One region of the Streptomyces sp. NPDC055239 genome, then DNA from elsewhere that is predicted to be linked to it. Evidence: riboswitches for the same ligand, from Rfam matches in the RefSeq annotation. Region 1 holds a riboswitch; the other holds the start of a gene.

Region 1 (10,126 bases):
AGCCGTCCGGGTCGGGCACGGTCGCCCAGGTGAAGCTGCCGGAGGCGGCTGTTCCGGCTTTGAGGACCTGGAGCGTGCCCGCCGACAGGTTGCCCCATGTGGACGGGACGAACCGGTAGAAGCAGCCGTCCGACGCGTCCTCGGTCAGGTAGATCACCTTGCGGACCGGGTCGGCGGCCGCCGCCTCGTGGTTGAAGCGGCCCATGGCATCGCGGCGCACGGCGGCGTTCACGCCCCACGGGTCGGTTTCGTAGACGTAGCCGGTGCTGACCTCCTCGCAGGACAGCCAGGTGTTCCAGGGGGTCGCCCCGCCGGCGCAGTTGCGATTGGTGTTGGACAGGATCCGATACGAGCCGGTGACGGAGCCGGCCGAGTTGAGTTTGATCGCGCCCGCGCCGCCGGTGGAGGAAATCTCCGAGTTGGAGACGTAGATCCAGCCCGTGCCGTCGGCGAAACAGGCACCGCCGTCGGGGGCGTCGTGCCAGGTGTAGGTGGTGGAGCCGACCTTCTGGCCGGATCGGGCGATCACCCGGCTGGTGAAGCCGCCGGGCAGCTGGATGCCGTTGGAGTCTGCCGCGCCGAGCGCGCCGTACGGGCCGGGGCCTTTCTGCGCCGGCGCGGCGTAGGCCGCGCCCTGCATGAGCGTGTACCCGAATGCCGCTGCCGTGCCGCCGACGACTGCTCCACGCAGGAAACTACGACGTTCCACTTGATCACTCCAGGGGTTCGTGACCGTCCCTGCCGCACCGGTCGGGCGGCGGGGTCGCGAGGGGCGCTTGCGGAACCTAAGAGACCCGGATTGACGGTGCATCAACAATCGATGACGTGGAAACGTCTGCTGTAGGCCTGTTGCGCCGCACCCTTTGCCCGAACCTGCCGCCTCGCCGGTGATCGACCTTGACGGCGGCACGGCTGATCTCGGTGCCCCGCGCGTTCCTCGACGCGGCCGCCCGTACCCTCACGGACGACAGCGGGATCGCCGCCGGCGGGGACGACGAACCCCGTATTGAACCCGACCGGCCCGGCTGGTTGCGCGCCCGGGAGCCGATCACGGACGCCGTCCCGGCCGCCGCCACACCCGAGCGCCACGTGCCGGTTCAGGACGTGAGAAAGCGATTTCCTCGTTCACCGTGCTCCGTTCTGTGCGGGCGGCGGTGCGCGGCGAATTCAGGTCAGCCGTACACCAAAATTGGTCCAGACCTTGACAGGTCCAGACCATTTCGCTTGAGTCACCGACACCCCCGTGGCGGAGTGCAGCCAGCCTCCAGCCCGCCCGATAGGAGATGCCGCGTGATCAAACGTCTCATCAGTTTCGCAGCAGCGTTAGGTGCGCTCTGCGCGATGATCGTCCTTGGCCCGGCCGCCGCCACGGCGTCCGCCGCCGCGTGCGCAACCCCCTGGAACTCCTCCTCCGTCTACACGGGCGGCAACACCGCCTCGTACAACGGGCACAACTGGACCGCCAAGTGGTGGACCCAGAACGAGACGCCGGGCCGCACCGACGTCTGGACGGACGCGGGCACCTGCGGCGGTGGCACCGACCCGGGCAACCCCGACCCGTCAGGCTTCGTGGTCAGCGAGGCGCAGTTCAACCAGATGTTCCCGGGCCGGAACTCATTCTACACATACAAGGGCCTGACCGACGCACTCAAGGCGTACCCGGCCTTCGCCAACACCGGCAGCGACACCATCAAGCGCCAGGAGGCGGCGGCGTTCCTCGCCAACGTCCACCACGAGACCGGCGGTCTGGTCCACATCGTCGAGCAGAACCAGGCCAACTACCCGCACTACTGCGACGCCAACCAGCCCTACGGCTGCCCCGCGGGACAGGCCGCGTACTACGGCCGCGGTCCGATCCAGCTCAGCTGGAACTTCAACTACAAGGCCGCGGGCGACGCGCTCGGCATCGATCTCCTGCGCAACCCCTACCTGGTGGAGCGCGACCCGGCGGTCGCCTGGAAGACCGGTCTTTGGTACTGGAACACGCAGTCGGGTCCGGGCACCATGACGCCGCACAACGCCATGGTCAACAGCCGCGGTTTCGGTGAGACCATCCGCGCCATCAACGGCAGCCTGGAGTGCAACGGCGGCAACCCCGGCCAGGTCCAGAGCCGGGTCGACCGCTACAAGCAGTTCACCCAGGTCCTCGGCACCACGCCGGGCTCCAACCTGAGCTGCTGACCTTCCTTCTCCGCTCCTTCTCCGCGCACGACGGTCGGGCGGCCCTGATCCCGTATCAGGTCCGTCCGGCTCCGCGCGTCGCGCCCTGCTCCGGTGGCAGCAGCCAGAACGGAACACCGGATGCCGGGCCCACTCGGCCGCGAACTCGGTGACACCCATTCCCCAGCACGCGCCAGGCGCCGCTCCTTCTCTCCGGGGCACGTAGGCAAGCACCGGTCCAGGTGGCGATGCGGTGTCGCAGGAGGTCCAGCACCCGGGCGCGGCCCTCCACCACGCCGCTTGCGGCATCAGCCGATGCGGACAGGTCGAGCCCTGGTGGCCAGAGGATCCCCCGTCGGTTCCGCCAACAGATCCGCGTCGTTTCGTGAGGTACCCGAGTGCGAACTCCCGTTCCCGAAGGAGGTACATTGCGTAGCGACCACCGCGGGAGCTCGGGAGTAGCCGGGCTGAGAGGGCGGACGGGACTTGCTCCCCTTTCCGCCGACCGCATGAACCTGGACCGGGTAATGCCGGCGTAGGAAGAGTGTTGACGATGGATACTGCCTCCATACCTGCCCGGCACGGCACTGCCGTTTCCCGTGATGCCGTGGCGAATGTGATCGCGTCTCTGCGGACCTCCGCACCCCTTGTGCACTGCCTGACCAACGTCGTGGTGTCGCAGTTCACCGCGAACGTGCTGCTCGCGGCGGGGGCTGCCCCCGCGATGGTGCACAGCGCGGAGGAGGCCGGAGCGCTGGCCCGGGTGGCCGGGGGTGTCCTGGTCAACCTGGGAACGGTGACGTCCGTGACGGCGGCGGCGATGCGCGTCGCGGTCACAGAAGCGGCCGGGGCCGGACAGCCATGGGTGCTCGACCCGGTGGCGGTCGGCCCGCTGCCCTGGCGCACCGAGCTCGCCCACGAACTGCTGGAGAGCGCACCCCCAGCGGTCGTTCGCGGCAATGCTTCCGAGATCCTGGCACTGGACGGCGGCACGGGCGGGCGCGGCGTGGACAGCACGGACGCCCCCGAGGCGGCGCTGGCCGCGGCGGGCGCGCTGGCCCGGCGCTACGGCTGCGCGGTCGCGGTGAGCGGTCCCCAGGACGTTCTCACGGACGGGACGCGAGTGGTGCGCCTGGCCAACGGGCACCCGCTGCTGACTCTGGTGACGGGAACGGGCTGCTCACTCGGCGCCCTGGTGGCCGCCTGCACAGCCGTCACCGGCGACGCGCTGCTGGCCGCCACCGCCGCGACCGGTCTGCTCACCGTGGCCGCGGAGGACGCCGCCACCCGCTCTGCGGGGCCCGGCACGTTCGCGGTCGCCCTGATCGACGCGCTGTACGAGCTCAGCCCTGAGCGGCTCGCCGAGGCTCTCAGCCTGCGCTGAGCATGCGCGTACTGCGGGGTCCTGCGTGAGCAGTGGCCCGGACGCCACCCACTGCACCATGCCCGCCCGCCCCGGGGCGGCGGCCCCAACACCGAGTCGGGCTGCCCTGTCCCCCCTCTCGCCCCTGTGAACAACTCACGGTCCCTGCACGGCAGGGCCTGCCTTCCCCCGTACCTCCGATGCGTTTCCCACGCCTTTCCCCGGCCGGGAGCCCCCAAGGAGTAACCCATGCGACCTCCTCTGGACCTGTCCCTGTATCTCGTGACCGACACCAGGCTCTGCGGCCGCCGCGGTGTCGGCCCTACCGTTGCGGCGGCTGTCAAGGGCGGCGTGACCGCCGTCCAGTTGCGCGATCCGGACGCGGACGCCCGCACGCTGTTCTCGCTCGGCCGGGCGATCCAGGCCGAACTCGCGGGCACGGGGCTCCCCTTGATCGTCAACGATCGTCTGGACGTGGCGGTCTGGTTGGACGCGGACGGCGTCCACCTCGGGCAGCGGGACGTCTCCCCCGAGAGCGCCCGGCGCCAGCTCGGTCCCCATGCGCACATCGGCCTGTCCGTCAGCCGTCCCGAGCAGCTGGCGCACGTGCCGGACGCCGTCGACCACCTCGGTGTCGGTCCGGTGTTCGCGCAGTCCACCAAGCCGGACGCGGACGCCCCGCTCGGTCTGGGCGGCCTGGCCCGGATCGTGAGGGAGAGCACGCTGCCCTGCGTGGCCATAGGCGGGATCGGCGTGTCCGAGGCCGCCGCGGTCATGAGAAGCGGCGTGGCCGGGATCGCTGTCGTCAGCGCGGTCTGCGGGCAGCCCGACCCCGAGGCCGCAGCCCATTCCCTCGTACGCACCCTGCGACAGGAGATCCCCGCGTGACCAGCCCGCCCATCGCCCTCACCATCGCTGCCAGCGACCCCTCCGGCGGCGCCGGGATACAAGCGGACTTGAAGGCGTTCTCCGCCAACGGCGCCTACGGAACAGCAGTTCTGACCGCCCTGACCGCACAGAACACTTTGGGCGTCACCGGCATCCATGCCGTTCCCCCGGCGTTCGTCACCGAGCAGCTCGACACGCTGTTCGCCGACGTCCCGGTGGACGCCGTCAAGATCGGAATGCTGGCCGACGCCGCCATCGCCGCAGCCGTCGCAGAAGCCCTGGAGCGGCACCGCCCCCGGTGCGTCGTCCTCGACCCCGTCATGGTCTCGACCAGCGGCCACCGCCTCCTCGAGACCGATGCGGTGACGGTGCTGCGCGAGCGTCTCCTGCCTCTCGCCGACCTCATCACCCCCAACCTCCCCGAGGCCGGCGACCTCCTGGGCACCGCCGCCGCAACCAACCGCGCAGAAGCCATCGAGCAGGCCCACGCACTCCTCGAAACCGGCGCCCGGCGCGTCCTCCTCAAGGGCGGCCACCACACGCACGACACACAATCCGTGGACATCCTCGTCGACGCCACGCACGCCACAGGCGCCGGTGCCGCGGGCGTCACCGAGCTGTCCGCACCTCGCGTCAACACGCGCAACACCCATGGCACCGGCTGCACCCTCTCCGCCGCGATCGCCGCCCTGCGCCCGCAGCACGACGACTGGCACACCACCGTCAGTGCCGCGAAGGCGTACCTGACCGGGGCCCTGCGCGCGGCCGACACCCTGCACATCGGCCGCGGCCACGGACCCGTCCACCACTTCCACCAGTACTGGAGCTGAGCCCCATGACCAACACGTTCTGCGACGAGCTGTGGACGGCCACGGCCGAGATACGTGCGGCCATCGACAAGCTGCCGTTCGTCATTGCCCTCGGCGACGGCACCCTGGACCGGGAGAAGTTCGTCTACTACCTGGCCCAGGACGCCCACTACCTGCGCGGCTATGCCCGCGCGCTGGCCAGCGCCGCCGCGAAGGCGGACCGGCCCCAGGACATCGCGTTCTTCGCGAAGTCCGCCCACGACGCCGTGGTGGTCGAAAGCTCCCTGCACGAGAGCAACGTCGTCGACGTCGACGCCTGGACGCCCTCCCCCACCGGCACCGGATACACCTCCTACCTGCTCTCCGTGGCTCACACCCAGGGCTATCCGGAGCTGGCCGCCGCGGTCCTGCCCTGCTTCTGGATCTACGCCGAGGTGGGCCGGGCGCTCCTCGATGTGACCGGCGACCTTTCCACCCACCCCTACGGCGACTGGATCGGCACGTACGCCGACGAGGAGTTCGAAGCCGCCACCGAACACGCCCGGCAGATCGTCAACCGGCTTGCGGACCAGGCCGACCCGGCCACCCGCGCACGGATGCGTACGGTCTTCACCACCGCGTCCACCTGGGAGTGGATGTTCTGGGACGCCGCCTGGCGCATGGAGTCCTGGCCCGTCGGCGCCGCTCCTGTCCAGGTTTCGGAGCCCGCGAAGTGACGACCACCACCGAACCCACCACCCCGGGACCGGGCCCGGCGAACGAGGCGCCCCTCACCCTCGACCAGCCCACACCCAAGGTCCTCAGCGGCCTGGACCAAGGCACCTTCTGGGCCAACCTGGGCGTCAGCCTGCTCGGCTTCAGCGGCATGCTGGTCGTCCTCGACCCCCTTGGCACCGGCAGTCCGACCCTGTCGTTCGCCGCGGCCGTCACCGCGTCCGTCGTCGGCACCCTGATCGGCACCCTCGCCCTGGGCCTCGCCGCCATCACCGGGGCCCGTACCGGCGCGCCCTCGATGGTCCTGCTGCGCGGCCTGTTCGGCGCGAAGGCGTCCTACCTGCCCACCGTCCTCAACGTGCTGCAGATGGTCGGCTGGGCCGTCTTCGAGCTGGTGGTCATCTCCACCGGCCTGAAGATCCTGGCCCGCCAGGCCTTCGGCGAGCCAGGACCCGGCTGGCTGTACGTACTCGTCGCGGGCGCGGTGACGACAGCGCTCACCCTGCGCCCGCTCGGCGCCCTGCGCCTCATCCGCCGCTACGTCACCATCGCCGTCGTCCTGGCCATCTGCTACCTGGGCTGGGACCTGGCCGGCCGCGGCATTCCGATGGAGGGCGGCTCATGGAAGGACTTCTGGTTCGCCACCGACAGCGTGATCGCCGTGTCAATCTCCTGGCTGCCGTTGGTCGCCGACTACTCGCGGCACTCCCGCAGCGAGAAGGAGGCATTCGGCGGCCTGGTCATCGGCCAGACCCTCGCGGGCGTCGCGGGCTCGGTCCTCGGCGTGGCCGCCCTCGCCATGATCGCGTTCGACACCACCGACCCGTACAAGGTCTTCGACCCTTTCACCGCCACCAGCGTCGGCGTGATCTGCTTCGGTGTCCTGGTCCTGCGCGAGGTCGACCAGTCCTTCGCCAACGTCTACTCCACCGCCGTCTCCGCCCAGAACCTGCTGCCCCGGGCCGACCGCCGCGTCCTGTGCCTGATCAGCGGCACCCTGGCCACCGCCCTCGCCCTTCTGGTGAACATGGACAGCTACGCCAGCTTCCTCTACCTGATCGGCGCGGTCTTCATCCCGATGTTCGCCGTCCTCGTCGTGGACTTCTTCGTCCTCGGCGGCCACCGCACCTGGGACGTCTCCGAACAGGCCCCCACCCGCCGGATCATGCTGCTGCCCTGGGCACTCGGCTTCGCCACCTACCAACTGATCGCACCGACGAACATCGCCGGCTGGTCCGACTTCTGGGCCTGGCTGCAGGACGCCGTAGGCTTCACCGTCCAGCCTTGGATGAGCGCCTCCCTGCTCTCCTTCGCGGTAGCTGCCCTCACCACCCTCGCCGTGGGCCACAGGCGCCGACACGTTTCAACTTCGCCCGGGCGGCACCCCGGGTAGTGACACGTAGCACCACGGGTGCTACCGGCCAGGGACACCTCGGGGCACGCCGCCGCATGCACGGCCGCCCCACCCGATGCCATCCGGCAACCGGGGCAGGCGACGTGTGGCGGCCACCCAACGCGCCCGCGGGGGCTGATCTAGGAACACACTGAGACCGAAAGATGCCCTCCTTCTCGCCCCACGGTCCGGTCGACCGACTCAGCCAGGACCTGGACGTGGCCGCCGAGAATCCGGTGCCTACGGCGCGCCGTAGGCCGCGTCCAGGCCGATCAGGGAGACGACCAGGCCAGGACGTCACGGCTATCCGTTGATGATTGCCATCAATGCTGCAGTGAAGGGCGCGGGGTCCAGGTCGCCACGGATGGCTAGTTGCTGGCTGTAGCTGATGCAGACGGCCGCGAACCCTTCGGCGATCTGCTCGGCGTACTGCCTTCGATGGTCAGGCACCAATTCGGCCACCGTGGCCCTCATGGCGGCGAGCTGCTGTCGGACGACGGCCGCCAGCTGCGGCGACACCGCTGCTTCGGCGTAGATCTGGGCTACCAACCGGGCGTGGCCTGTCTCGCGCGCACGGGCGCGTACGTGTTCGAGGAAGCCCGCGACAGCCTCGACGGTGAGCGCCTTCGGCAGGGCTTCGCCGCCCTGTTCGCAGACTGCGACGACGATGTCGTCCTTGCTGGTGAAGTAGCGGTAGATGGCCCCGTTGGAGAGTCCGGACTCGGTGACGATGTCGGCCATGGACGTGCGGGCGAAACCGTGACTGGTGAACCGGGCCCGGGCGGCGTCCACGATCTGCCGACGGCGGGCGTCCATGTATTCCTGACTTACCTTCGGCATAAAAAAGAGTGACCCCTCGTTTTTCTTTGCTACGGTGGATGAGCCTACCGCACCACCGCACACCAGGAGCTTTCATGCGCTACCGGACCTTTGGCCGACTGACCGGACTGCGCGTGTCGGAGTACGCACTCGGGACGGCGAACTTCAGTACCTCGAACACCGGCGCCGGCCCTGAGGGCTCGCGGCAGATCTTCGAGGCTTTCGTCGCCGCAGGCGGCACCACGTTCGATACCTCCAACCTCTACCAGGGCGGACAAGCCGAAACCATGCTCGGCGGACTGCTCGGCGGCCAACGGGACGACTTTGTCGTCATCACCAAGTACAGCGGAACGCGGCAGCAGCATCCCCGCCCGGGCACCACCGGCAACAGCCGCAAGACCATGGTCCGCTCTCTGGAGGCGAGCCTGCGCCGACTCGACACCGACTACGTAGATGTCTTCATGCCGCACTTCCCCGACGGAACCACCCCGATCGAGGAGATCCTGGCCGGGTTCGACGACCTGATCCGCTCCGGCAAGGTCCTTCACGGCGCCCTGTCCAACTTCCCCGCCTGGCGGGTCGCCGGCGCCGCAGTGCAGGCGGACGTCCAGGGCCTGGCCCCGTTGGTCGGCATCCAGACCCAGTACAGCCTGGCCGAACGCTCCGCCGAACGGGAACTGCTGCCGATGGCGCAGGCACACGGCCTGGGCGCGTTCCTCTACTCACCTCTTGCCGGAGGACTGCTCACCGGCAAGTACCGACAGGGCGAACAGGGCCGGTTGAGCGCTCGCGGCGACACGATCGAGGGCAGCGCGCAGCGCACCGCCGTCGTGGACTCCGTACTCGCAATCGCCGACGAGAACGGCACAAGCCCCATCCAGGTCGCCCTGGCCTGGCTCCGCCGCCGAGCCGCACAAGCCCACACCGCCATGATCCCGATCGTCGGCCCCCGCACCCTGACACAGTTGGAGGACTACCTGCGGTCGCTCCAACTCGAACTCAGCGACCAGCACTACCAGCATCTGGACCAGATCAGCGCAGTCCGCATGGGAACCCCGCACGAGGACGTCGCGGCCGCCCTGGAACACGGCTTCGACGGCGATCGCACACTTCTCGAACCTCTCACCGTTCCCGTCGCGTGACCATCACAGGACTTATGTCGCACCCTCCACTTCGTTCGCGGCACCACCTTCGCCGAGGGCGCCTTGAAGATCTGCACCAGCTACTCGGTTCCGGGTCAAGGGCGGCATCATTCCCGCGGTCTGAGCCGCATCCCCACACAAGAATCGAGGAGAGACACCATGAACTTCACCCTGACATCACTGATCGTGGACGCCGCGGACCTGGAGAGCGAGAGTTCGTTCTGGCACCGGCTTCTCGGCGGCTCGATCACGAGGACGGCAACGCACAGTTTTCTGCAGATCGACGGCTTCCCCGTGATCGTGATCCAGCACGCTCCGCAGCATGTGCCACCGCAGTGGCTCGAAGGCGCCTCCCCCCAGATGCACTTCGACCTCACTACGGACGACGCGGGGACTGCGGACAAGAGCGTGCTTGACGCTGGCGGCCGACGGCTGCGGCCGACAGACGATGTCGTCGCCTCAGCACAGCAGGGCTCCCGGGTGTATGCCAGCCCGGCCGGACACCCCTTCTGTCTCCGCTCGGCCTGACCCTGAAACCGAGCATGAAGCCAACACGGCGGCGCCATTTCGACGAACGGCACGACAGGTCTGGTGCGCCGACCGTCAGTCCTCATCGTCCTCGACGTCCTCTGGGGCACGGAAGGGGCGCAGGCCCTGGCCGGGGCCGCTGGCCTTGACCCTGAACAGGCAGCGGCCCAGGAAGCTGATGTGCCGGTGCTTGAGCGGGAAGAGTGGTGACGCCGGGTCCGTACATATGGAGCGTCCGTGCTCAGTACCATCAGCGTCCCAGAGCAGTGCGGTGGATGTCGGCTATCTGCTTGCCGAAACCGGGCGAACA
Region 2 (10,126 bases), on a different contig from region 1:
CGATGATCACGAGGACCCCGCGGCGCGGGGTGGCGCGGCGCCTGCGGTCGGGGGCCGCCGGTGGAGCGGGGGGCGGTGTCGCCAGGATGCTGGTGCGGTTGAGCTGGTCCTGTGGGTCCTGTCGGTCCCGCTGGTCCTGGATGCCGTCCGTGGGGAGCGGAAGCTGCACGGGCCGCACCGAGCGCGGGAGCACGTTCGTGCGGTCGTCGCTGTTGTCGCGCGGTTCGTGCTCCGCCGTACGCGCCTGCGGCGGCACCGCGTCGAGCTGATCCAGGGAGAGCGCGGCCCGCGCGTCCCTGGTCTGTCCGAGGAGCGCCACCGCGTCGTGCGGGCGGACCTCGGGGTTGCGGGCGGTGGCGGAGGCCACGAGGTCGTCGAGCTCGACGGCCAGGCCAGGAACGACCGCCGACGGGGGCGGCACGTCCTCATGGAGGTGTTGGTAGAGCACCTGGGCGGGCGACTCACCGGAGTGCGGCTTGGCGCCGGTCAGCATTTCGTAGAGCACGACCCCGCACGCGTACACGTCCACACGCGTGTCGGCCGTGCCGTGCTCTATCTGCTCGGGGGCGAGATAGGAGACCGTCCCGAGGATCGTGCCGGTCGTGTTCGTGACGGTGTCCACCGCGCGCACGAGTCCGAAGTCGGCGACCTTGACCCGGCCGTCATCCCCTATGAGGACGTTCTCCGGCTTCATGTCGCGGTGCACGAACCCGGCGCGGTGGGCCGCGCCGAGCGCGGCGAGGACCGGCTCCAAGATGTCGAGGGCCGCGCGCGGCTGCAGGGCGCCGCGCTCACGGAGCACGTCACGCAGGGTGCATCCCGCGATGTACTCCATCGCCAGATAGACGTACGCGCCGTCGGCGCCCTGGTCGTACACCCCCACCACGTTCGGGTGCGAGAGCCGGGCGATCGACTTGGCCTCGCGGATGAAGCGGTCGACGAACGAGACGTCGGCGGCCAGCGTCGGGTGCATCACCTTGAGCGCGAGCACGCGGTCGAGGCGGGTGTCCACGGCCCGGTAGACCGTGGCCATCCCGCCGACCGCGATCCGCCCGTCCACGCGATAGCGGCCGTCGAGCACCTGCCCGACGAGCGGGTCCTGAAGGGTCGTGTCCACGGAGGGAGTCTACGAGCCACCGCCGACAGCGATGCCCGCCCGGGCACGCTCGGGCCTCGACTGCAGCCGACCTGTAACAGGCGGGCGGGCCTTCGGAACGAGGCGGGCAGTCCTTCAGAACGCGGGCCGCTCCGGATCGAGCCGGGCCATCCCCTGCGCGGGCGACGACGCCTCGGCGAAGTGCCGACGTGGGATCCGTCCGGCCCGGTACGCGAGCCGCCCCGCCTCGACCCCGTGCCGCATGCCCTCGGCCATGAGGACCGGCTCCTGCGCCCGTGTAACGGCGGAGGCGAGCATCACGCCCGCGCACCCCAGCTCCATCGCGAGCGCCGCGTCGGACGCCGTCCCCGCCCCCGCGTCCAGAATCACCGGCACGCCCGCGCGTTCGACGATCAGCTGGAAGTTGTGCGGGTTGCGGATGCCGAGCCCGGAGCCGATGGGCGAGCCGAGCGGCATGATCGCCGCGCAGCCCACGTCCTCCAGCTTCCGGGCGAGGACCGGGTCGTCGTTCGTGTACGGAAGGACCGTGAAGCCGTCGTCGACGAGGATCTCGGCGGCGTCGATGAGCTCGATCGGGTCGGGGAGCAGCGTGCGCTCGTCCGCGATGACCTCCAGCTTGACCAGGTCGGTGCCGAGCGCCTCCCGCGCGAGCCTGGCGGTCAGGACGGCCTCGCCCGCGGTGAAGCAGCCCGCCGTGTTCGGCAGGACGCGGATGCCGAGCCGGTCGAGGACGGAGAGCACCGAGCCCTGCACGCCGGGATCGAGGCGCCGCATCGCGACCGTCGTCAGCTCCGTTCCGGAGGCGACGAGGGAGCGTTCGAGGATGTCGAGGCTCGGCGCACCGCCCGTACCCATGATCAGGCGTGAGGAGAGGGTGAGCCCGCCGATGACGAAGGGGTCGTCTGCCATGTCGGTTCAGCCTCCCTGGACTGCGGTGAGGACCTCGACGCGGTCCCCGTCGGTGAGCGGCGTGGTGGACCACCGCGTGCGCGGTACGACGGTTTCGTTGAGCGCGGCGGCGATCCCGGACGGGGCTTTGGTGAGCGTGGCGACGAGGGCTTCGAGCGTGGTGCCCGCGGCGACGTCGCGTGCCTCTCCGTTGACGGAGACGGCTGTTACGGCTGAGAGAGTCATGCGGGCTGCTCCATGAAGCGCTGCGTGAGGGGGTCGCCGGCGAAGCGCAGAGGAGTGAATCCCCTTGCCTCGTCGGGCAGTTCACCGGTGGTCAGGGCGTGCGCCATCACCTCACCGGTGACGGGTGTCAGGAGCACGCCGTTGCGGTAGTGCCCTGTCGCCAGCTGGAGGCCGGGGAGCGCGGTCGGGCCGAGCAGCGGCGCGTTGTCGGGTGAGCCGGGGCGCAGGCCCGCGCGGGTCTCGGTCAACGGCAGCTCCGTGATGCCCGGTACGAGCTCGTGGGCGTCCCGGAGCAGTTCGTACACGCCGCCCGCGGTGACAGTCGTGTCCCAGCCGAGCTCCTCGCTGGTCGCGCCGACGACGAGCTCGCCGTTCTCGCGCGGCACCAGGTAGACGTGGCTGCCGCGCACGACGGCCCGCACGGTGCGGCTCAGGAACGGCGCGTACCGCTGAGGCACCGTGAGCCGCAGGACCTGCCCCTTCACGGGGCGCACGGGCGGCAGCACGCCCTCCGGGACGCCGGAGAGGCGCCCGCTGAGGCTGCCCGCGGCGAGCACGGTCTGCCCGGCCTCCAGAGCGGTGCCGTCGGTGAGGACGACTCCGGTGGCCCGGTCACCTGCGACGGTGAGGCGCTCCGCCCACGCACGGTGGAAGATCACGCCCGCCCGCTCGCAGGCCACCAGGAGCGCCGCGGCGAGCCTGCGCGGATCGACCTGGTGGTCGCCGTCGACGCGCAGGCCGCCCCGGACCCCCGGTGCGAGCATCGGTTCGAGGCGGCGGCACTCGCGCCCGCTCAGCCACTCCGACGTGAGCCCCGACCGCTCCTGGAGGGCGTGCAGCTCACGCAGGTGGGCGCGGTCGTCGGAGTCGAGGGCGACAGCGAGCGTGCCGCACGCGCGGTAGCCGAGATCGCGGCCGCTCGCCTCCGTGAGCTCGGCCGCGAACTCCGGATAGCGCTGCGCGGAGGCCAGATTGAGGCCGAGCAGCGTCTGCTCGCCGTAGTGCAGCTCGGTGACGGCGGCCAGCATGCCCGCGGCGACCTGTGCCGCGCCGCCGCCGGGTTCGGGGTCCACGACCGCGGTGGACAGGCCGCGCTGGGCCGCCCGCCAGGCCGTGACCAGGCCGATGATGCCGCCCCCGATGACGACGACATCGGTCGCCTCGTGGGGTGATGTATGTGGATGCATGGGCGTCCAGCCCCTCCCTTCGCCGGCATGACCCGGATCAGGTTCGTACGGTCGGAGGCCGTCCCAGCCTCCCTCTCAGCCCGGTACGTCCGGGCTCCCGCGAGTGCTCTGCGTCCGCCACCCTAGTCCCTGGTCCCCGAGGACAGTAGGGGAGCTGTCCGGGTATGCGCCGTGACGGTGTGTCATAGATCTCCTCGTAGCGCTCTGCGAGGCTCGTCACCCGCCGCCCTACAGTGATCGGGTGAGCGAGCAGCGGAGGCAGGCAGAGCGGCGCGTTGTCATCGTCGGTGCGGGGATGGCGGGGGTGCAGACCGCCGTCGCCCTGCGCGAGCAGGGGTTCGCCGGTGCGGTCACCCTGATCGGCGCGGAGACCCACCGGCCGTACGACAGGCCGCCGCTGTCCAAGGCGGTGCTGCTCGGCAAGGCGGACGGCTCCGCCTTCGACATCGACTTCGAGGCGCTGGGCATCGAGCTGAGCCTGGGCCACGAGGTCACGGGCGTGCGCCCGGCGGACCACGCACTGGACACCGCGTCGGGCCCGGTGTCCTACGACACCCTGGTCATCGCCACCGGCGCCGAGCCGATCCTGCTGCCCGGCACTTCCGGGGTCCCCGGCGTCCACCTGCTGCGCACCCTCGACGACGCCGAGCGGCTGCGTCCCGTGCTCGCCGAGCAGCACCGTGTCGTGGTCATCGGCGCGGGCTGGATCGGCGCCGAGTTCGCGACCGCGGCGCGCGACGCGGGCTGCTCCGTCACTGTCGTCGAAGCAGCCGAGCGACCGCTCGCCGGGGCCCTGCCCGCGGAGGTCGCGGCGCCGATGACGTCCTGGTACGCCGACTCCGGGGCCGAACTGCGCACCCACGCGCGCGTGGACCGCGTCGAGCCCGGCAGCGTCCTCCTTGCCGACGGCACCCGGCTGCCCGCGGACGCGGTCGTCGTCGGCATCGGCGCACGCCCCGCCACCGGCTGGCTCGCGGACTCCGGCATCACCCTGGGCGCCCACCGGGAGATCGTCGCCGACGACCACCTGCGGACGTCGGAACCCGATGTGTACGCGGTCGGCGACTGCTCCTCCTTCCCTTCGGGAAGGTATGGCGAGCGGCTTCTCGTCCACCACTGGGACAACGCCCTCCAGGGCCCGCGCACGGTGGCCGCGAACATCATCGGCGAGACCCCTTCGGCGTACGACCCCGTGCCGTACTTCTGGTCCGAGCAGTTCGGCCGCTTCGTCCAGTTCGCCGGTCACCACGCGTCGGCCGACGAGCTGGTGTGGCGCGGCGACCCGTCGGGTGCGGCCTGGACCGTGTGCTGGCTCCGGCGGGGCGCCCTGGTGGCCGTCCTCGCGGTGGGCCGCCCCAGGGACCTCGCGCAGGGCCGCAAGCTGATCGAGGCGGCTGCCCGGCTCTCCCCGGAGCTCGCGTCGGATCCCGCGGTGCCGCTGAAGAAGGCAGTCCTTCCGTAAGCGCTGCCGTAGCCGGAGGGGTACCGCTGCCCGGCCGCTGTCAGTGGCCGGAGATACGCTTGTCCGTGTGACCGAGATTGACGCAAAGACTGATGCTCTCGTCCCCGAGTGGCTCCACCTCCCCGACATCGCAGAAATGCTCGACGTCGAGGTGACGCGTGTGCGCCAGCTGGTCAAGGAGGGCCAGCTGATCGCCGTGCGCCGTGGTGAGAACCGCGCGCTCGCGGTGCCTGCCGCCTTCATCGACGGCGACAAGATCGTCAAGGGCCTCACCGGCACCCTGACGCTCCTGCGGGACGACGGCTTCTCCGACGAAGAAATGCTGGAGTGGCTCTTCACTCCCGACGAGACCCTGCCCGGCACCCCCGCGCAGGCTCTGAGCGAGAATCGCGGCACGGAGGTGAAGCGTCGCGCCCAGGCGCTCGCCGTCTGACCGACCGACACGGAAAACCGTTGCGTACGGGCCGTGTGTCCCCCGGAGACCCGGGGACACGCGGCCCGTAGGCCACCGACGACATCGACGACACCGACGACCGGGGGGACCTCTTCATGGCCGCCAAGCCTGCCCGCGAGCAGCTCGCCGACGCCCGCCTCTACCTGTGTGTGGACGCCCGCAAGCGCCAGGGAGACCTCCCGGAGTTCCTCGACGCCGTCCTCGGCGGTGGTGTCGACATCGTGCAGCTGCGGGACAAGGGCATGGAGGCAGGCGAGGAGCTCGAACACCTCCAGGTCTTCGCCGACGCCGCCCGCCGGCACGGCAAGCTCCTCGCGGTGAACGACCGCGCGGACGTCGCGCACGCCATCGGCGCCGACGTCCTGCACCTCGGCCAGGGCGACCTGCCCGTGCCCGCGGCCCGCGGCATCCTGGGCGATGACGTCCTCATCGGCCGTTCCACGCACGCCGACGCCGAGGCCGCGGCGGCGGCGACCCAGGACGGCGTGGACTACTTCTGCACGGGCCCCTGCTGGCCGACCCCCACCAAGCCGGGGCGGCACGCCCCCGGCCTCGACCTGGTCCGGTACACGGCCTCGCTCGGCACGGACCGCCCGTGGTTCGCCATCGGCGGCATCGACGCGGGTAATCTGGACGAGGTGCTCGAAGCGGGCGCCCGCCGCGTCGTCGTCGTGCGGGCCATCACCGAGGCGGACGATCCGGCCGCCGCCGCGGCCGACTTCGCCAAGCGGTTGCGTTCGGCCTGATCGTCGATCTTCGGCCATCCTTCGGTGCTGCTGTCCGCAGGTTGGACGGAGATTGGCCGGTAGCGGTGCCCCGTCGCTAACCTGCCCGTATGGCCCTAGGCACTGCTTCCACCAGATCTGATCGCGCACGCACCGTGCGCGACATGCTCGCGACCGGCGAGACGACGTACTCGTTCGAGTTCTCGGCGCCGAAGACCGAGAAGGGCGAGCGGAACCTGTGGAACGCACTGCGCCGGGTCGAGGCGGTGGCTCCCAGCTTCGTCTCCGTGACGTACGGAGCGGGCGGCTCGACGCGTGCGGGCACGGTCAAGGAGACGCAGCAGATCGTCGCCGACTCGACGCTCACGCCGGTCGCCCACCTGACCGCCGTTGACCACTCCGTGGCCGAGCTGCGCAACATCATCGGGCAGTACGCGGACGCCGGCATCAGGAACATGCTCGCGGTCCGCGGAGACCCGCCCGGCGACCCGCTCGCCGACTGGATCAAGCACCCCGAGGGCCTCACGTACACCGCCGAACTGGTGCGCCTCATCAAGGAGTCGGGCGACTTCTGCGTGGGCGTCGCGGCCTTCCCCGCGATGCATCCGCGCTCGCCCGACTGGGACACCGACGTCCGGCACTTCGTCGACAAGTGCCGTGCGGGCGCCGACTACGCGATCACACAGATGTTCTTCTACCCGGAGGAGTATCTGCGCCTGCGCGACCGGGTCGAGGCCGCGGGCTGCTCGACGCCGATCATCCCCGAGATCATGCCGGTGACGAACGTGCGCATGCTGGAGCGGCTGCCCCAGCTCAGCAACGCTTCCTTCCCGCCGGAGCTCAAAGAGCGCATCCTCACAGCCAAAGATGATCCGGCGGCTGTACGCTCCATTGGCATCGAGTTCGCGACGGAGTTCTGCGCGCGGTTGCTGGCCGAGGGTGTCCCGGGACTGCACTTCATCACGCTCAACAACTCGACGGCGACTCTGGAAATCTACGAGAACCTGGGCCTGCATCACCCGCAGGCCTGACCGGCCGTACCCCTAGGGGGCGGCGGCCGCGGGGAGAGGGGCGTACATGGGCTGGACGGTCCTCTACATCGCGTTCGGATGCGTCGCGCTGTGGCTGCTCGGCGAAGTGCTGCTGCAGTACAAGGCGCGGCTGCGCTGGCGGCTGCTCGCCTTCGGCGGCTTCCTCGGCGTGGTCATCGGCGTGCTGCTTCCGTCGGTGGTGGTCATCGGGATCGGCGCGATCGCCTTCGCCACGGGGCAGACGTACGTGACGTTGTCGTTCCGCCGCGGCTTCTCGACCGGCTGGGCGCTCGGCGGCCAGCCCGGCCTGAGCAAGCGCCGCAAGTCGCCGCGAGGCGGGGGCGGCGAGGCTTCTCAGGAGCCGACGCTCCAGGTCTCCGACCTGGAGTACGAGGATGCGGGCCCGGCAGGGCCGCCGCCCGAGGCCGCTCCCGGCACCGGGGTCTACGCCCCGGAGCCGCTGCCCGACGACACCGGGCAGTACGGCGTCTACAGCGACGACGCGTACGCACAGCAACAGCATCAGCAGCAGCAACAGCAGCAACAGCAGCAACAGCAGCACCAGCAGCCCGGTCCGGCGGACAGCGGATACGGCTACGACACGTACGCCACCGCGGGCTATGACCCCCAGCAGCCGTACGCGTACGGCGAGACGGGGCAGCAGCAGTACGCCGCGTACTCCGACCCGTACATCGGGACGCAGACGTACGGCGGCGGGCAGGGCTACGACGCGTACGGCGACCAGCAGCAGTACGCGCCCTATCCCGCCGCCGATCCGTACGGCGCCGGGACCTACCAGGAGACGCCGCCCGGCGGAGTCTGGGTGCCCCAGCAGCGCAGCGTCGAGGACCCCTACGGCCAGCACGGCCAGCAGGGCCAGTACAGCGAGTACGGCGGCGAACTCCCGCCGGAGCAGCCGTACCCCTACCAGGGCGAGCAGCCCCAGGGGAACGGCTACGACGCGGGGTACAACGAGCAGTACCGCTACTGAGACCGGGGGGACCGGAGAGACGGGGAGGGCCGGGAGGACCGGGGGCTCACTGCGAGCCCCGGAAGTCCGGTCCCTCCACGATAAGACCGGCGGCCAGCGTGCCCGACATGCCCGCGTGCGGGAGTCCGCCGCCCGGGTGCGCCCAGCCGCCCACCGCGAAGAGCCCCGGCAGACGCGTGCTGTTGGCGGGGTGGAGCAGCCGTCCCTCGCCCGCCGCGAGCGACGGGGGCGGGACCGCGCCGCCGTCGGCGCCGGTGGCCTGCGCGATGTCGGCGGGGGCGTGGACCACGTGCCACAGCAGCCGCTCACGCAGGCCGGGGACGACGGACTCGGCGCGCGTCAGGAGCCGCTCCACGTCCGCGTCGGTGACCTCCGTGTGCGCGGGCACCGTGACCGTCAGCGTGAGCGCCTCGTGCTCGGCGTCGGGCGTGAGCGCGGGGTCGTCCGGGCGCAGCACCGTGAGGGTGGGGGCCAGGGGCAGCCCGGGGTGGTCGCCGAAGACCCGGTCGAGCTCGTCCTGGCGGTCGGGCGTGTGCAGCACCGTCCGATGAGGCGTCCCGCCCGGCCTCGCGCCGCGCAGCGCGAGGAAGACCATGAGACGGCTGGGCAGTCCGGAACGGGGCTGCACCTCACCCTCCGCCCGAATGTTCACACCGGAGGCGCCGGACATGCCGGATACACCGGACAACAAGCCGTCGAGTGCGCCGGGCGCGACACCGGCGACCACGAAGTCCGCCTCCTGTGCCGTCCCGTCCGCGAGCTCGACGCCCGTCGCGCGGCCGTCCTTCTCGACGATCCGGGCGACGGGGGAGTCGAACGCGAACTCGACCCGCCGGGCGAGGCACCGCTCGTACACGGCCCGCGCGAGCGCGCGCATCCCGCCGCGCACGGACCACGCGCCGAACGTGTGCTCCTGATAGGGCAGGACGGCCGCGCTCGCCGGGGTCGCCCGGGGGTCGAGGCCGCTCGCGAGGGCGTACTGCTCCAGGAGCGCCAGGAGCCGTGCGTCGCCGCCCAGTTCGAGCTCGCCGACCTCGGTGAGGGTCCTCGCGCGCCGCTCGCGCCGCAGGAGGCGCTTGTGCGGCACCGACGGATAGGGCTCGCGCTCGGCGAGGACCTGCCAGTTCGGCCAGAGCGGCTCTTCCAGGAGGGGGCGCCGGGTGCGGTCCCACGCCTCACGGGCGCGGTTCATGTACGCCGACCAGTGGGCGCCGGCGCCGCTGCCGAGCGCCGCGTCCAGGGCGTCGCCGACACCCGCGCGCGAGGCGTTCGGCAGGTCGGCCGCCGTGCCGTCCGCGAAGACGTGCCGCACGGCGGGCTCCACCTGGGACAGCTCGACGCACCGCTCCAGCGGCTCCTTGCCCGTTTTGACGAACAAGTCGCGGTAGACGGCGGGGAGCTGCAGGAGCCCGGGGCCCGTGTCGAAGACGAAGCCGTCACGCTCGACGCTGCCGAGCGCGCCCCCGTACGTACCCGACCGCTCGTGCACCACCACGCGGTGGCCCGCGACGGCGAGCCGGGCGGCGGCCGCCATCGCGCCCATCCCGGCGCCGATCACCACAATCCGTGCCATGCCAGGGACTTTATCGGCCGCCACTGACAGTCACGCCGGGAGCCCTCAGTCCGGCGGCCGTCCCCCGTGCGCCGCGAGCTGTTTCTCCTCGCGCCGCTGCGCCCTGCGCCGCAGGAACCGCCGGATCCGCGAGACCAGGAAGGTCAGTATGAGCAGGCCGAGCAGCAGAAGCACGGCCGCGATGATCGCCGCCGCCTCGGGGTAGAACATCGCGAAGCTGACGATCCCGCCGACCCCGAGATCCTCCGCCGTACTCACCGCGATGTTGCTGAACGGCTCGGGCGAGGTGTTGATCGCCATCCGCGTCCCGGCCTTGACGAAGTGGCTGGCCAGCGCCGTCGAACCGCCCACCGCGCCCGCCGCCAGGTCGGAGAGCGAACCGCTCTGGCCCGCGAGCAGCGCACCCACCACGGCGCCGGACACCGGCCGGATCACGGTGTGCACCGTGTCCC

Evidence for each region. A riboswitch is a leader RNA that binds a small molecule or an ion and turns the genes downstream of it on or off. The one in region 1 is predicted to bind thiamine pyrophosphate.
Region 2: linked by a shared signal. The riboswitch ahead of thiO (glycine oxidase ThiO) and the one ahead of thiM (hydroxyethylthiazole kinase) in region 1 are both predicted to bind thiamine pyrophosphate.

Annotation. Positions count from the first base shown of each region.
Region 1 covers NZ_JBSGRD010000013.1:25,965-36,090, forward strand. The annotation lists gene ACWFRJ_RS33360 (alkaline phosphatase PhoX) at 1-709, opposite strand, end outside; gene ACWFRJ_RS33365 (glycoside hydrolase family 19 protein) at 1,342-2,181, shown strand; TPP riboswitch at 2,595-2,720, shown strand; gene thiM (hydroxyethylthiazole kinase) at 2,768-3,544, shown strand; gene thiE (thiamine phosphate synthase) at 3,773-4,411, shown strand; gene thiD (bifunctional hydroxymethylpyrimidine kinase/phosphomethylpyrimidine kinase) at 4,408-5,241, shown strand; gene tenA (thiaminase II) at 5,247-5,936, shown strand; gene ACWFRJ_RS33390 (purine-cytosine permease family protein) at 5,933-7,327, shown strand; gene ACWFRJ_RS33395 (TetR/AcrR family transcriptional regulator) at 7,631-8,167, opposite strand; gene ACWFRJ_RS33400 (aldo/keto reductase) at 8,242-9,288, shown strand; gene ACWFRJ_RS33405 (VOC family protein) at 9,448-9,816, shown strand; gene ACWFRJ_RS33410 (hypothetical protein) at 9,880-10,026, shown strand.
Region 2 covers NZ_JBSGRD010000008.1:18,993-29,118, forward strand. The annotation lists gene pknB (Stk1 family PASTA domain-containing Ser/Thr kinase) at 1-1,117, opposite strand, end outside; gene ACWFRJ_RS24500 (thiazole synthase) at 1,232-2,026, opposite strand; gene thiS (sulfur carrier protein ThiS) at 2,033-2,251, opposite strand; gene thiO (glycine oxidase ThiO) at 2,248-3,438, opposite strand; TPP riboswitch at 3,436-3,549, opposite strand; gene ACWFRJ_RS24515 (NAD(P)/FAD-dependent oxidoreductase) at 3,734-4,900, shown strand; gene ACWFRJ_RS24520 (Rv2175c family DNA-binding protein) at 4,968-5,333, shown strand; gene thiE (thiamine phosphate synthase) at 5,450-6,100, shown strand; gene metF (methylenetetrahydrofolate reductase [NAD(P)H]) at 6,190-7,110, shown strand; gene ACWFRJ_RS24535 (hypothetical protein) at 7,157-8,101, shown strand; gene ACWFRJ_RS24540 (phytoene desaturase family protein) at 8,148-9,674, opposite strand; gene ACWFRJ_RS24545 (DUF4126 domain-containing protein) at 9,720-10,126, opposite strand, start outside.